DNA from 3 places in the Streptomyces sp. 5-10 genome. Region 2 is predicted to be linked to each of the others. Evidence: riboswitches for the same ligand, from Rfam matches in the RefSeq annotation. Region 2 holds a riboswitch; each other region holds the start of a gene.
What was found. Region 2 has a riboswitch for cobalamin ahead of IEJ02_RS17725 (cobalamin biosynthesis protein). Riboswitches for the same ligand answer to the same signal wherever they lie in the genome.
Positions count from the first base shown of each region.

Region 1 (4,967 bases), on a different contig from region 2:
TGTTCACGGTGGTCATCTCGGATGCGGTGGGCATTACTGGCAGGCCTCGCAGGACTCGGGGTTTTCCAGGGAGCAGGCGATCGCGTCGGCCTCGGCCGGGGCCTCCTGCACGGGGAGGGGCGCGGGGGTGGCGGCGGCGCCACCCCGGGCGCTCTGGGCGATCCGGGTGGCCGGACGCGAGCGCAGGTAGTACGTGGTCTTGATGCCGCGCTTCCAGGCGTACGCGTACATCGAGCTGAGCTTGCCGATGGTCGGCGAGGCCATGAAGAGGTTCAGCGACTGGCTCTGGTCGAGGTACGGGGTGCGGGCCGCCGCCATGTCGATCAGGGCGCGCTGCGGGATCTCCCACGCGGTGCGGTACAGCTCCCGTACGTCCGCGGGCACCCAGGAGAAGTCCTGGACCGAGCCGTTGGACTCGCGCAGCGCCTCGCGGGTCTGGGCGTCCCAGACGCCCAGCTTCTTGAGGTCGTCCACCAGATAGGAGTTGACCTGGAGGAACTCCCCGCTGAGCGTTTCGCGCTTGAAGAGGTTGGAGACCTGCGGCTCGATGCACTCGTAGACCCCCGCGATGGAGGCGATGGTCGCGGTCGGCGCGATCGCCAGCAGCAGTGAGTTCCGCATCCCGGACTTCGCCATCCGCGCGCGCAGCGCCTGCCAGCGCTCCGGCCAGGTGGCCACCGCGTCCGGGTAGTGGTCCGGGTGCAGCACACCGCGCGCGGTGCGGGTCTCGGCCCAGGCGGGGTGCGGGCCGTGGCGCTCGGCGAGCTCGCAGGACGCCTCGTACGCGGCGAGCATGATGCGCTCGGAGATCCGCGTGGACAGCGCCGTGGCCTCGGGCGAGTCGAACGGCAGCCGCAGCCGGAAGAAGACGTCCTGGAGGCCCATGAGGCCCAGACCCACCGGGCGCCAGCGGGAGTTGGAGGCCCCGGCCTCCTCCGTGGGGTAGAAGTTGATGTCCACCACGCGGTCGAGGAAGGTCACGGCGGTGTGGACGGTGGCGTCCAGGCGCTCCCAGTCCAGCTGCCCGTCCTCGCCCAGGTGCGCGGCGAGGTTGACCGATCCGAGGTTGCACACGGCGGTCTCGCCGTCGTTCGTGACCTCCAGGATCTCGGTGCAGAGGTTGGAGGAGTGGACGACCCTGCCGGGCTCGGCGGTCTGGTTGGCGGTGCGGTTGGCGGCGTCCTTGAACGTCATCCAGCCGTTGCCGGTCTGCGCGAGGGTGCGCATCATCCGGGCGTACAGCTGGCGGGCCGGGACCTGCTTGACGGCCTTCCCCTCGGCCTCGGCCCTGCGGTACGCGGCGTCGAACTCCTCGCCCCACAGGTCCACCAGATCGGGCGCGTCCACCGGGGAGAACAGCGACCAGTCGGCGTCCGCCTCGACCCGGCGCATGAACTCGTCCGGGATCCAGTGGGCGATGTTGAGGTTGTGGGTGCGGCGGGCGTCCTCGCCGGTGTTGTCCCGCAGCTCCAGGAACTCCTCGAGGTCCGCGTGCCAGGTCTCCAGGTAGACACAGGCCGCGCCCTTGCGCCGGCCGCCCTGGTTGACGGCGGCCACCGAGGCGTCGAGCGTGCGCAGGAACGGCACGATGCCGTTGGAGTGCCCGTTGGTGCCCCGGATCAGCGAACCGCGCGCCCGGATGCGGGAGTAGGACAGGCCGATGCCGCCCGCGTGCTTCGACAGCCGCGCCACCTGGTGGTAGCGGTTGTAGATCGAGTCCAGCTCGTCCAGCGGCGAGTCCAGCAGATAGCAGGACGACATCTGCGGATGCCGGGTGCCGGAGTTGAACAGCGTGGGGGAGCTGGGCAGGTACGACAGCGTGCTGGTCAGCCGGTAGAGCTCGGCCACGTCCTCCAGCGCCCGCTCCGAGTGGTCCTCGGCGAGCCCGCAGGCCACGCGCAGCAGGAAGTGCTGCGGGGTCTCGATCACCTGACGGGTGAGGGGGTGGCGCAGCAGATAGCGGCTGTAGAGGGTGCGCAGCCCGAAGTAGCCGAAGCGGTTGTCGGCGCCGTCGGCCAGGGCCCGCTCCACCAGCGCGTCCAGCCGCTCGGCGTGGGCGGCGGCGAACTCCGCGGTGGAGTCGGCGAGCAGGCCCTCGCGGTGGCCCACCCGGACGGAGGCCGAGAAGGAGACCGCGCCCTGCCCGGCCGCCTCCTGCGTGATGGTGAGCGCCAGCAGCCGCGCCGCGAGCCGCGAGTACTCCGGCTCCTCGGCGATCAGCCCGGCCGCCGCCTCGGTCGCGAGGGCCCGCAACTCCGCCTCGTCCGAGCCGGGATGACGGCCGCGCAGGGCGGCGGCCGCGACCTTGCCGGGATCGGTGGCGGGCAGGTCGGCGGTGAGTCCGGTAAGGGTCCGTAGCAGGGCGGTCCCGGGCGCGTCGTCCGCTGCCTGAGAAGCCGCCTGCGCTGAAACCGGATCGGCGGGCGCGATGGTCACTGAGGTGCTCTCCCTCGCTGGGCTGGGGCCACGAGGGGTGGTGCGATGGGCGCGTACGGGCATGCCGATGCCGCACTCCTCGTACGCCGGGCACACCACGCAGCGTCCATCGGCCCAACCCTCGAGGCCGGGGGACGTGTTCACAGGGCCGTCGGCAGGTGCTCGGACTCACGGGCACGCCGAATTGAGCGCACACGTACACCGTTGCGGGACAGTTCCGGATTCCCACCGGATTCCCCTGCGGCGACAGCGAGCACGAGCATACATCTTGTGTCGGCCGACGCACGCGCCCCCATATCTTGTGTCGGAGCTGCGGAGTTTCGCATGAATGTGCTCATGCGTTCCGGAGGTGGCCCGTGACCTGGGGCGCGCGTCAGGCCATCACTTGGGCGTGTGGCGGCGGGCGTCACAGCTCCACGGTGAAGGCCCAGAGGGTGATGTCCGTCCCCGGCAGGGGCGCCCAGTCGCGCTCCGGGGCACGGACGAAACCCAGCCGCTCGTACAGGCGGTGGGCGGCGGTCATCGACCGCTGGCTGCTGATCACTATGCGCCGCAGGCCCAGTGCGCGGGCCCGGTCCAGGCAGGCTCGTACGAGTGCTTCGGCGGCGCCGCGTCGGCGCGACTCGGGGCGGACGGCCAGCATCCGGAACTCGCCCTCGCCGGGGCGGGCCAGCTCCGCGTACGCCCCGCCGTGCACGGCGAACGCCACGGCGCCCAGGACCTCGTCGCTGGCCGCGTCCGCCGCGACCAGCAGCTCGGCCTCGGCGGCCCGGCGGCGGGCGTCGCGCAGGGTGGCGAGATAAGGATCACTGTCCTCGAAGTCCAGGAGCCCGTCCCCCAGGTACACCTGCGCGGTGAGCTCCCCGATTCCGTCCAGTTCCTCGTCCCGCGCGTGCCTGATCGTGATATCCATGCCCGCAGTCTGCCGCAGGCCACTGACAGCCGGGTCGCCGTGCGCCGGGGGTGGGCGCCGGGGTGGTCCCCGGCGTCACTGGGTGACGGCGGTGATCACTCCGGTGGAGCCCGCGCGCTGGTTGGCGGCGTCGGCCTCCTGGTAGGTGACGTAGCGCCGGACCGTGCCGTCCGGCAGCGTCAGCTCATAGACGACAACGGGTTGGGGCGGCCATTGGGGTGCGTTTCCGCCGCAGTTGCAGGCCATTGTTCCCTGCCTTTCCCTCGGGACGTTGTGGGGCGTTGTGGAGGGTGTGGGGGGGTGTGGGGGGTGTGGGTGTCAGTCCAGCCACCGCGAGGCGACACCGGCCAAGTAGGAGAGCGTCAGGGCGGTGGCCGGGAGGTCGAACCACGCGGTGGTGTGCAGCAAGGAGGCGTAGGCGGCGATGGCGGCGGCCACCCATGTGCTGGTGCACCAGCCGCAGTTGACCAGGTAGGAGGCGCGGGAGTCGTCGCCGAAACGGTCGGCGACCCAGATCCGGAACCCCGCCGCCAGGGTGTCCTTGGTGATGAAGCGGGTGATCCGGCAGGTGGTGCCGAGGGCGAGAAGGAACGCGGCGAGGCTCATCGGATCGTTTCCTCCCCGGGTGGTCATACGGGGGTCGGCACGGCCGATGTCACGGATGGGTCGGCACTGCCGATGTCACTCATTAGAGGCATGACGAGCGACGGCAAGCCATACCCCTCGGCATGCATTCGCCCGAATAGCCGAGCGCTTGTCATACAAGCTCGGCGCCACACGCGCCCTGATGCGCCAAACGAGTGATGGCCGCCGTGAGGGCCTTGAGCGACGCCGAGGGGCGTGGATAACTGGAAACGTGGCCGGCCGCCGAGGCTGCCCCATACCTCGTCGGCCGTCCCAGGAGCCGGGCGTCCGCCCCGTGGCTTCACCCTCATCCGCGCATCGCCCCGCGCGCCCTTGACCGGCTGCCCGGCAGCTCCCCGTTCCTCCGGTGGCGGCCTGTCCCAGAACCGCGCGGCGACGACGAGGCGTTGACCGGCGGTGTGTGCTCACGTCCGTCGGCACGCCGTCGGCGCACCTCACCCGAACCCTTCCCCGGGAGGACCGACCATGACTTCGACCGCACTCGCGACCGCCGCCGCCAACGCCGCCGCCGCCGCCAACGCCGCCAACACCGCCACCGCCGCCAACGCGGGCTACTGGCCGCCGGTGGGGCCGCCGACGCTGCTCGCCGTGGTGCCCGACTCGGGCCCCGCCGCCGGTGGCAACTACGTCCGGCTGTTCGGCCAGAACCTGCGCGGCGTCACCGGTGTGTCCTTCGGCGGCACGCCCGCCACCATCGTCTACCAGGACAACCCCGGAGGTGGCGGCGGTGGTGGCTGGGGTGGCGGCGGAGGCTGGGGCGGCGGTGGCTGGGGCGGTGGCGGAGGCGGCTGGCCCGGAGGCGGCGGCAACCCCGGCTACGACGGCATCGTGGTGATAGCCCCGCCGCACGCGCCCGGGACCGTCCAGGTCACCGTCACCACCGGCGCCGGGACCAGCAACGGCCTGCCGTACACCTACGTGGCACCGGCCCCGCCCATCGCCATCGCCATCACCCCGACCGTGGGCCCGACCA
Region 1 is NZ_JACVYG010000026.1:58,537-63,503, reverse strand. Features, by position in the region: gene IEJ02_RS26365 (ribonucleotide-diphosphate reductase subunit beta) at 1-16, opposite strand, end outside; gene IEJ02_RS26360 (ribonucleoside-diphosphate reductase subunit alpha) at 34-2,436, opposite strand; cobalamin riboswitch at 2,573-2,726, opposite strand; gene IEJ02_RS26355 (GNAT family N-acetyltransferase) at 2,843-3,349, opposite strand; gene IEJ02_RS26350 (DUF7196 family protein) at 3,425-3,595, opposite strand; gene IEJ02_RS26345 (hypothetical protein) at 3,668-3,955, opposite strand; gene IEJ02_RS26340 (IPT/TIG domain-containing protein) at 4,460-4,967, shown strand, end outside.
Region 1: another riboswitch for cobalamin. It lies ahead of IEJ02_RS26360 (ribonucleoside-diphosphate reductase subunit alpha); the one in region 2 lies ahead of IEJ02_RS17725 (cobalamin biosynthesis protein).

Region 2 (4,967 bases):
GACATCCAGCCGCCGCAGGGCTTCGCCGCCCAGACCGGCGCCGCGACCGTCATCCTCGCCTCCTCCCACATCGGCTTCGCGCTGTCCACCACCCAGGTCTGCTCCGGCGCCGTCATGGGCGCGGGTGTCGGCCGTAAGGGCGCCGTGGTGCGCTGGTCGACCGCGGGCCGGATGGTGGTCGCCTGGGTGCTGACCCTGCCGGCCGCAGGTCTGGTGGCGGGCGCCGCCGCGCTCCTGGCCGACCAGGGGAACGCGGGCATCACGGCGGTGGCCGTGCTCGCCGTCCTGGCCTGCGGGGCGATCTGGATGCTGTCGCGCCGCAAGCCCGTGGACCACACCAACGTCAACGAGGTCGCCGCCCAGGAGCCGGTGGGCGCCGTCACGGCCGCACTGCGGTCCGTGGCCCCGCCGCCCGCCGGTACGGCGAGCGCCGCCCCCGAGGACGGCACCTCGGAGAACACGCCCGAGCAGACCCCCACCCCCGCCGCCGCGAGCAGCACCACCCGTTAAGGAGCCAGGAAACATGAACATCGACTGGGCGGCACTCGGCCAGGTCTTCGGCGTCAGCCTCGCGGTGACGGTCGGCATGGTGGGCGTCTTCACCCTGGGCATCGTCGGCACCTCCCGTAAGGCGACGCCGGAGCAGGGCGGCACGGCCGCCACCGTGCCCGGGGGCGCGGTGGACGGCTCCCCGCTCGCGCGCACCGGCGCGTACGCCTGCTTCGCGGTGTGCGCCGCGGTCGTGGCGTACGGCATCTATCTGATCGTCGCCTGAGGACGCCGCTTCCCCAAACCACCCACCGGCCGCCGGATGGTGGCGCTGACCAGCGCCGACCGTCCGGCGGCCGTCCTGTGAGGGGCGGTTGTCTGTGGGGCTCGGCACACTCGGGCGTGATGGGTCATATGCGAGTTGACGGCCATTCGCGGCCCATGGTGGACTTCCCGAGCCAAACGGCGGCAGGAGAGGAAGCCGGTGAGAATCCGGCGCGGTCCCGCCACTGTCACCGGGGAGCACCCTCCCATCGCCTGTATGGGGTCACGGCTCGTCCGTACGGTTCGTCGCGTACGCGGGGCTGGAAGACCGGGAGGGCCGCGGATCCGGGAGCCAGGAGACTCTCACCGCCGGTCACGTCGAACCAGGGCGAGGACCCTGAGTGAGGACATACCGCCATGCCCGGCACCGCCACGCCGCCAGCCCTCCCTGTCCGCTCCGGCTCTTCCGGCCCCTCCGGCCGATCCGCTTCCGTATCGCCTTCCGTATCGCCGCGCCGAGGCGTGACGGCGGCCTGACGGATGCGTGCCGACCACGCCTCGTTCGCGTGCGGCGCGGCCCTCGGCTTCCTCGGCGACCTCGCCACGGGTGATCCGCGCCGCGGCCATCCGGTGGCCGCGTTCGGGCGCGCCGCCGGGGCCGCCGAGCGCCGGCTGTGGCGCGACCACCGGGGCTACGGGGCCCTGCACACCGCGTTGTGCGCGGGCGGCGCGGCCGCCGGTGCCGCGCTGCTGACCCGCGCCGTACGGGGCCTCGGGGGCCGCCGTGGCGCGGAGGTCGCGCTGACCGCCGCCGCCACCTGGGCCGTGCTGGGCGGCACGAGCCTGGGCCGTGAGGCACGGGCCGTCGGCGGTGCGCTGGCCGCCGGGGACCTCGAGGCCGCCCGGGAGCGGCTGCCGCATCTGTGCGGCCGCGACCCGCAGGCGCTGGACGGGCCGCAGATCGCCCGCGCGGTGGTCGAATCGGTCGCCGAGAACACCTCCGACGCGGTCGTGGGCGCGCTGGTGTGGGGCGCCGTGGGCGGTGTGCCGGGGCTCATCGGCTTCCGCGCCGTCAACACCCTGGACGCCATGGTGGGCCACAAGTCGCCGCGCTACCGGCGGTTCGGCTGGGCGGCGGCCCGGCTGGACGATGTGGCCGGCTGGCCCGGTGCGCGCCTTACGGCTGCCCTGGCGACGCTCGCGGGCCCCGATCCGCGCGGTGCGTGGCGCGCCTGGCGGCGCGACGGCCGGCGCCATCCGAGCCCCAACGCGGGCCCGGTGGAGGCGTCCTTCGCGGGCGCGCTCGGCGTCCGGCTGGGCGGCACCCTCGCGTACGGCGGCCGGGTCGAGCACCGGCCGGTGCTCAACTCCGGCGGGCGGCCGGTGGAGTCGGCCGACATCGAGCGGGCGATACGGCTGTCGCGGTGCGTCGGCGTCCTGTCGCTCGGGGTGTCCGTAGCGGCCCGGCCGGTCCTGAGGGCGTTGACGGGGCGGCCCCGGGCCTTGGAAAGGGGCGGCGGATGAGCGGGATACGCGGTAAGGGCGGCACGGACGGTTCCGGGGCGCGCGGCGGGGGGCTGCTCGTCGCGGGCACGACCTCCGACGCGGGCAAGAGCGTGGTGACGGCCGGGATCTGCCGCTGGCTCGCCCGTAAGGGCGTCAGCGTGGCGCCCTTCAAGGCGCAGAACATGTCGCTCAACTCCTTCGTCACCCGGGAGGGAGCGGAGATCGGGCGGGCACAGGCCATGCAGGCCGCCGCCGCGCGCGTCGAGCCCAGCGCGCTGATGAACCCGGTCCTGCTGAAGCCGGGCAGCGACCGCAGCAGCCAAGTGGTGCTCCTGGGCAAGCCGGTGGGCGAGCTGAGCGCGCGCGGGTACTTCGGCGGGCCCGGAGCCCCCTCGCCCGGCGAGAGGCTCTCCACGGGGCGTGAGGCGCTGCTGGAGACCGTCACGGAGTGCCTGGAGGAGCTGCGGAGCGCCCATGACGCGGTGATCTGCGAGGGCGCGGGCAGCCCGGCCGAGATCAATCTGCGCCGCACCGACATCGTCAACATGGGGCTGGCGCGCGCCGCAGGGCTTCCGGTCGTGGTGGTCGGGGACATCGACCGCGGTGGCGTCTTCGCGTCCTTCTTCGGCACGACCGCGCTGCTGTCGGCGGCGGACCAACGGCATGTGGCCGCCTACTTGGTGAACAAGTTCCGCGGCGATGTGAGCCTTCTGGAGCCCGGCCTGGAGATGCTGCGCGGCCTCACCGGGCGCCCGACCGTCGGGGTGCTCCCGTTCGCCCACGGGCTGGGCATCGACGAGGAGGACGGGCTGCGGGTGTCACTGCGCGGCGCGGTGCGGGAGAGCGTCGTGGCGCCTCCTTACGGCGCGGACGTCCTGCGGATCGCGGTGGCCGCCGTGCCGCTGATGTCCAACTTCACGGACGTGGACGCGCTGGCGGCCGAACCGGGCGTGATCGTGCGGTTCGTGGACCGGCCCGAGGAGCTGGCGGACGCCGATCTGGTGGTGCTGCCGGGCACCCGGGGCACCGTAAGGGCGCTGGAGTGGCTGCGTGAGCGCGGGCTGGCCGACGCGATCGCCCGGCGGGCCGCCGAGGGCCGCCCGGTGCTGGGCGTCTGCGGCGGCTTCCAGGCGCTCGGGGAGCGCATCGAGGACGAGGTCGAGTCGAGGGCCGGGACGGTCGCCGGGCTCGGGCTGCTGCCGGTGCGGGTGCGGTTCGCGGCCGAGAAGACCCTGGCCCGGCCGGTGGGCGAGGCGCTCGGCGAGCGGGTGGAGGGCTACGAGATCCACCACGGGGTCGCCGAGCTGCTGGACGGGGCCGATGAGCCCTTCCTGGACGGCTGCCGGGTGGGCTCGGTGTGGGGCACGCACTGGCACGGCTCGCTGGAGAGCGACGGCTTCCGGCGGGCGTTCCTGCGGCGGGTGGCCGCCGCGGCGGGCCGGGCGTTCGTCCCCGCGCCGGACACCCACTTCGGCGAGCTGCGCGAGGAGCAGCTCGACCGCCTCGGCGACCTGATCGAGGAGCACGCCGACACGGACGCGCTGCTGCGGCTCATCGAGGAGGGCGTCCCGGAGGGGCTGCCGTTCGTCCCTCCGGGGGTGCCAGGGGGGACGACGTGACGAACCCCCGCCCCCACACCGAACCGCCACCCCCACGCACCCCAGGAGGTACCGCCGCGTGACCACCACCTACCCCTTCAGCGCGATCGTCGGCATGGACGGCCTGCGGCTCGCCCTGCTCCTCAACGCCGTCTCGCCCGCCGTGGGCGGTGTCCTGGTGCGCGGCGAGAAGGGCACGGCCAAGAGCACCGCCGTAAGAGCGATCGCCTCGCTGCTGCCCGAGGTGGACGTGGTGGCCGGGTGCCGGTTCTCCTGCGATCCGGCCGCGCCCGACCCGTCCTGCCCGGACGGGCCCCATGAGCCGGGCACCGGCGAGGCGCGCCCCGCGCGGATGGTCGAACTGCCCGTGGGCGCCTCCGAGGACCGGCTGGTCGGCGCGCTCGACATCGAGCGGGCGCTGTCGGACGGGGTGAAGGCGTTCGAGCCCGGGCTGCTCGCGGACGCCCACCGCGGGGTGCTCTACGTCGACGAGGTCAATCTGCTGCACGACCATCTGATCGACCTGCTGCTCGACGCGGCCGCCATGGGCGCCTCCTACGTCGAGCGCGAGGGGGTGTCCGTACGGCACGCGGCGCGCTTCCTCCTGGTGGGCACCATGAACCCCGAAGAGGGCGAGCTGCGGCCGCAGTTGCTGGACCGCTTCGGTCTCACGGTGGAGGTCGCGGCGTCCCGCGACACCGAGGAGCGGGTCGAGGTGGTGCGGCGGCGGCTGGCGTACGACGAGGACCCCGAGGGGTTCGCGGCGCGCTGGGCGGCGGACGAGGAGGCCCTGCGGGAGCGCATCGCGGCGGCGCGCGCCCTGCTGCCGCGGGTGGGGCTCGGCGACCGCGCGCTGCGGCAGATCGCGGCGGTGTGCGCCGGGTTCGAGGTGGACGGGATGCGCGCGGACATCGTGACGGCCCGTACGGCGACCGCGCTGGCGGCTTGGGCGGGGCGCACCGACGTCCGGACCGAGGACGTACGGGGGGCGGCGCTGCTGTCGCTCCCCCACCGCCGGCGGCGGGCGCCGTTCGACGCGCCGGGGCTCGACGAGGACAAACTCGACGAGATCCTGCGGCGGTTCGAGGAGGACGACCCCGAACCGGATCC
Region 2 is NZ_JACVYG010000013.1:100,472-105,438, reverse strand. Features, by position in the region: gene IEJ02_RS17735 (inorganic phosphate transporter) at 1-510, shown strand, start outside; gene IEJ02_RS17730 (hypothetical protein) at 524-775, shown strand; cobalamin riboswitch at 918-1,135, shown strand; gene IEJ02_RS17725 (cobalamin biosynthesis protein) at 1,294-2,277, shown strand; gene IEJ02_RS17720 (cobyric acid synthase) at 2,274-3,878, shown strand; gene IEJ02_RS17715 (putative cobaltochelatase) at 3,937-4,967, shown strand, end outside.

Region 3 (4,967 bases), on a different contig from region 2:
TCGTCCTCAAGCGGGCCCTGCTCGAGGACAGCGGCCAGGCCGACTTCGACGAGTTGCTGGCCGAAGCCCGCGCTCTGGCGAAGTTCAGCCACCCGAACGTGGTGACCCTCTACGACGCCGTCCGCGCGGGCAAGGGCAGGAACGCCACGTTCTGGCTGGTGATGGAGCATGTGACCGGCGGCAGCCTGGACGTCCCGGTCAAGATGGCCCCCGAACTCGCGGCGCACATCGGCGCACAGATCGCGGCCGCGCTGGCGGCCCTGCACGACAAGGGCATCGTGCACTGCGACGTCAAGCCCGGCAATATCGTGATCACACCCGACCGGGTCGCCAAGCTGACCGACTTCGGCGCCGCGTACCGGGTGGACGGCAGTGAGACGATCACGCCCAACGGGCCGGTCAGCCTCACTCCCTTCTTCGCCGCCCCCGAGGCGTTCCGGGGAGCGCCCGAGCGCGCGTCCGACGTGTTCTCCCTCGGCGCCACCATGCACTGGCTGGTGACGGGGACCCCGCCGCTGCGCGGCGCCGGGCGGGTGGTCCGGCTGGAGGCCATCAGCCCCCAGGTCGGACCGCTCGGGGGCCTCCTCACCGCGATGCTCCAGCGCGACCCCGGGGCCCGGCCCACCGCCGCCGAGGCGCTCGCCGCCCTCACGGACATCGCGGGACCCCCGGACCAGTTCCCGACCCTCCCGACGGCCCCGGCGACCACGCCCTACACGGACGTCCTGACGCGCGGCCAGATCCCGGCGGGAGGACTCACGCGCCGCACGGCGACGCTGGTCGGGCGCCGTCCATTGCTCCTGGCCTGCGCCGCCGCCGTCACGGCGCTGGCCATCGCCGTTCCGTTCACCGTGATGAGCCTGGGGGACGGATCCGGGGACAAGGCCACCCCGGCACCGGGCAAACCGGCCGCCGCGGGCTTCATCGGCGACCCCCGCACGGCCGACCCCTGCGCCCTGCTGAAGCCCACCGTGTTCCATCGGTACGAAGTGGCCGAACTGAAGCGTGATGAGGGCAACTTCAACCGCTGCGACGTCAACCTGAAGGAGCGTGACGAGGAGGTCGTGGGCGTCAGGGTGGAGCTCGACGCCGATGCGCTGCCGGAGGCCGTGAAGAGGAAGACCAGGGGCAGGGTCACCGTCGTGGAGCGCGCCGCCGAGGGCGACGAGTGCGTGCGAGCCATGGCGGTGACCGGCGCTCACGACAACAGCCTACGGATCACCGCGGTCGCGAGACGGCCTGCCGAGATCAAGCAGCCGTTGTGCGACACCGCCGATATCGCCACGCGATTCGCGGTCGACGTGCTCAACCGCGGTGAGATCCCCCGGCGTTCCCCGAGCTTCCCGTCCAACTCGCTGGCTCACCAGGACGCGTGCACGCTTCTTGACGTCAAGACACTGGAGAAGGTGCCCGGTATCGACGCCCGGGACCCGGACGTCGGATTCGGCCGCTGGGACTGTCAGTGGAAGAGCACCACTAACGAGTTGGAGGTGGACCTGCGATTCGACCAGGGCAAACTGCCGAGCGACAAGGGCGCCCGGTCCACCAAGCTCAGCGATCACCAGGCCATCGTGCTGCCGGAGGACGAGGGCCCGGGGAGCTGCCGCGTCGAGGTGGTCCACCGTGAGTACACCGGCCTGGACCGGGTGCAGGGCACCGAGCGGGTGGCCCTCGTCCTCAAGGGGGCGGGCCCCAAGGGGCGGCCCTGCGAACTGGCCACCGATCTCGCCGGATCGGCCGCTGCCGCGTTGCCACCCGCCTGAGGCGCCGTGGTGCCAACGCCCGCCAAGGCCGCCGCCGCGCACCCGCCCGTGCGCCCGGCGTCCCCGTCAGTCCGTGGAGTCGGGCTCGGTCCGCTCGGCCGCGAGCAGATGAATGAGCAGCAGTACGATCCCGGAGATCAGGAAGACGCGCGTGGCGGCCTCCAGCCCGTTCCACGTCTTGGACTGCCACATGGCGAACCACTCGCCGCCGATGGCGATGAACCCGGCGCCGAACAGCAGCATCAGCATCAACAGCCCCACGGTGCTGGCCTGACGGGCGCGGCGGACGCTGCCTCCGCGCAGTCCCGCGCCCCACATGGCCGTCCCGGCGAGGAGGACGAGGGCGGCGATGCTCTCCCAGACGATGATGGCCACGTAGGCGGTGTCCTGGAGTGCGGTGGACGTGATGGCCCGCCACATCAGGTCGTCGTCCTTGAACGTGGTGTCCATCGCCAGGACATGGCGGACGAATTGCTGATTGGTGTCGAAGTCGGTGATGTTGCCGAAGGCGACCAGCGCGATGTACAGCGCGATCGTCCCGGTGAGCACCGCCGAGACGGCGGAGTAGGTACGAAGGGATCGTATTCTGCCGGCTCGCTCGCTCACGATGACTCTGTCTCCCCGTTGTATTCCGTCGATCGGACCGAGCCGTAGCGTACAACTGTTTGGCTCAGTGGGCCCGGTGGCGGGGAGACGCAGGTCACACGCGGCCGTGTCACAGGGGGCGGGCCATCTCGTCCGAGGGCTCGTTGATGAACATGGTGTACCGGCTGAACGTCATCACCCTGCGGAAGCCGGCGGCCACCGATGCGCGACTGGTCGGGCCCGTCGGCGGCCGGACCGACCTCGAGACGTGGCCGTTCGACGCTCTTGGTAGTCTCGGGGAGCCAGTCGTGCCACATCCGAGGCCAGGGAATCCGGTGCGAATCCGGAACTGACGCGCAGCGGTGAGGGGGACGGGCGGGGCATGTGACACCACTGGGAGGAGTTCGTGACGGCCGTGGGGCCGTCGCGGACGAGCACCGGGAAGGGGCCCCGTCCGGACGAGCCCGAGTCCGAAGACCTGCTGGCACCTCCGCGCCCGGTGCGCGGAGGACGTCCGTAGGCCAGGCTCCGCGTACGAGCCCCGACCACCGAGGCTGCCCGTGCTCCGCTCCGCCCGCCGTACCGCGGCGTTCCTGCTCGCCCCCGCCCTTCTGCTCACCGCGTGCGGCGGCTCCGGCCATGACGGCGCGGACGCCGGAAGGCCCGCCGGTCCGGGCTATCCGCGCACGATCGACAACTGTGGTCACAAGGTCACCTTGACGTCCGCCCCGAAACGGGCCCTCTCGCTCAACCAGGGCACCACGGAGATCCTGCTCTCGCTCGGCCTCGCCGACCGCATGGCGGCCACCGCCACCTGGACCGACCCGGTGATGAAGGGCCTGGAGAAGGCCAACGCCACGGTGGAGCGCCTGGCGGACAACGCGCCGTCCTTCGAGAAGTCCCTGGACGTCGAACCCGACTTCGTCACCGCCTCGTTCGTCTCCACCCTCGGCAAGGGCGGCGTGGCCACCCGCGAGCAGTTCGAGAAGCTGGGCGTGGACACCTATGTCTCGCCGTCCGACTGCGCGGCGGGCAGGGACACCGACAGCGGTGGCGACGGCTCCCGCGCCAAGCCCCTCACACTTGATGTCGTCTACGGCGAAATACGCGACCTGGCCCACGCGTTCGGTGTCGACGAGCGCGGCGAGAAGCTCGTCGCACGGCTGAAGGAGCGCGTGCGCAAGGCCACGGAGGGACTGGACGCCTCCGGTGTCTCCCTCATGTACTGGTTCGCCAACTCCCAGTCGCCGTATCTCGCCGGCTGCTGTGGCGCGCCGGGCGCCATCACCCGGGCCGTCGGGGCGAAGAACGCCTTCTCCGACACCCACGACGAGTGGCCGCAGATCAACTGGGAGACCGTGGCCGACCGCGACCCGGACGTCATCGTCCTCGGCGATCTCACGCGCAAGCAGCAGACCGCGGAGACCGCCAGGGCCAAGATGCGTTTCCTCGAGACCAACGCCGCCACCCGCAATCTCACCGCGGTGAAGAAGAAGCGGTACATCCTGCTGAGCGGGCAGGCCATGAACCCGTCCATCCGCACGGTCGAAGGGGTGGAACAGGTCGCCGCCGGGCTGCGCGACGCGGGGCTCGCCAAGTGAGCACCCGCCACCTGAGCGCCCGCCACCTGAGCACCCGTCTCCTGCTGCTGGTCGCGGGAGGGCTGGCCGCGCTGCTCGCGTCGGTCGCCGTCGCCGTGACCATCGGCCCGGCCGACATCTCCACGGCCGACGTATGGGCGGCGGTCACCGCCCATCTCGGCCTGGGGGAGAGCACCTTGCCGCCGCTCCGGGACGGCATCGTGTGGAACCTGCGCATGCCGCGCACACTGCTCGCCGCCGTGTGCGGGGCGGGTCTTGCCCTCTGCGGGGCCGTGATGCAGTCCCTGCTGCGCAATCCCCTGGCCGACCCGTTCGTGCTCGGGGTGTCCTCGGGCGCCTCCACGGGCGCCGTCACCGTGGTCGTGCTCGGCGTGGGCGGCGGGGCCGTGTCCCTGTCGGCGGGCGCGTTCACCGGCGCGCTGCTGTCGTTCGGCCTGGTCCTGGTGCTCAGCCACAGCCTCGGCGGCAGCACCGACCGCGTGGTGCTGTCCGGAGTGGCCGCCATGCAGCTGTTCTCCGCGCTGACCTCGTTCATCGTCCTCACCTCCGCGGACGCCGACACCACCCGGGCCGTGCTGTTCTGGCTCCTCGGCTCGCTCACCGGCGCCGGGTGGGGCGATGTGCTGCTGTGCACCGCCGTCCTGGCCGCCGTCCTCGTGGTCTGTCTCGGCTACGCCCGCACCCTGGACGCGTTCGCCTTCGGGGAGGAGGCCGCGGCGGCGCTCGGCGTCCGGGTGGCCCGTACCCGTCTCGTCCTGCTGTGCGCGACCGCGCTGCTCACCGCGACCCTGGTCAGCTCCGCCGGGGCCATCGGCTTCGTCGGCCTGGTCCTCCCGCACGCCACCCGCGCCCTCACCGGCCCCGGCCACGCCCGTCTGCTGCCGGTCACCGCACTGGCCGGGGCCATCTTCCTGGTGTGGGTGGACACCGCCGCCCGCACCGTCATCGACCCGCAGGAGGTCCCGGTGGGCGTGGTGACGTCCCTCATCGGCGTACCGGCCTTCGTGGCCGTGCTCTA
Region 3 is NZ_JACVYG010000008.1:155,112-160,078, forward strand. Features, by position in the region: gene IEJ02_RS49860 (serine/threonine-protein kinase) at 1-1,763, shown strand, start outside; gene IEJ02_RS13165 (DUF2165 domain-containing protein) at 1,830-2,369, opposite strand; cobalamin riboswitch at 2,635-2,848, shown strand; gene IEJ02_RS13170 (ABC transporter substrate-binding protein) at 2,909-3,949, shown strand; gene IEJ02_RS13175 (FecCD family ABC transporter permease) at 3,976-4,967, shown strand, end outside.
Region 3: another riboswitch for cobalamin. It lies ahead of IEJ02_RS13170 (ABC transporter substrate-binding protein); the one in region 2 lies ahead of IEJ02_RS17725 (cobalamin biosynthesis protein).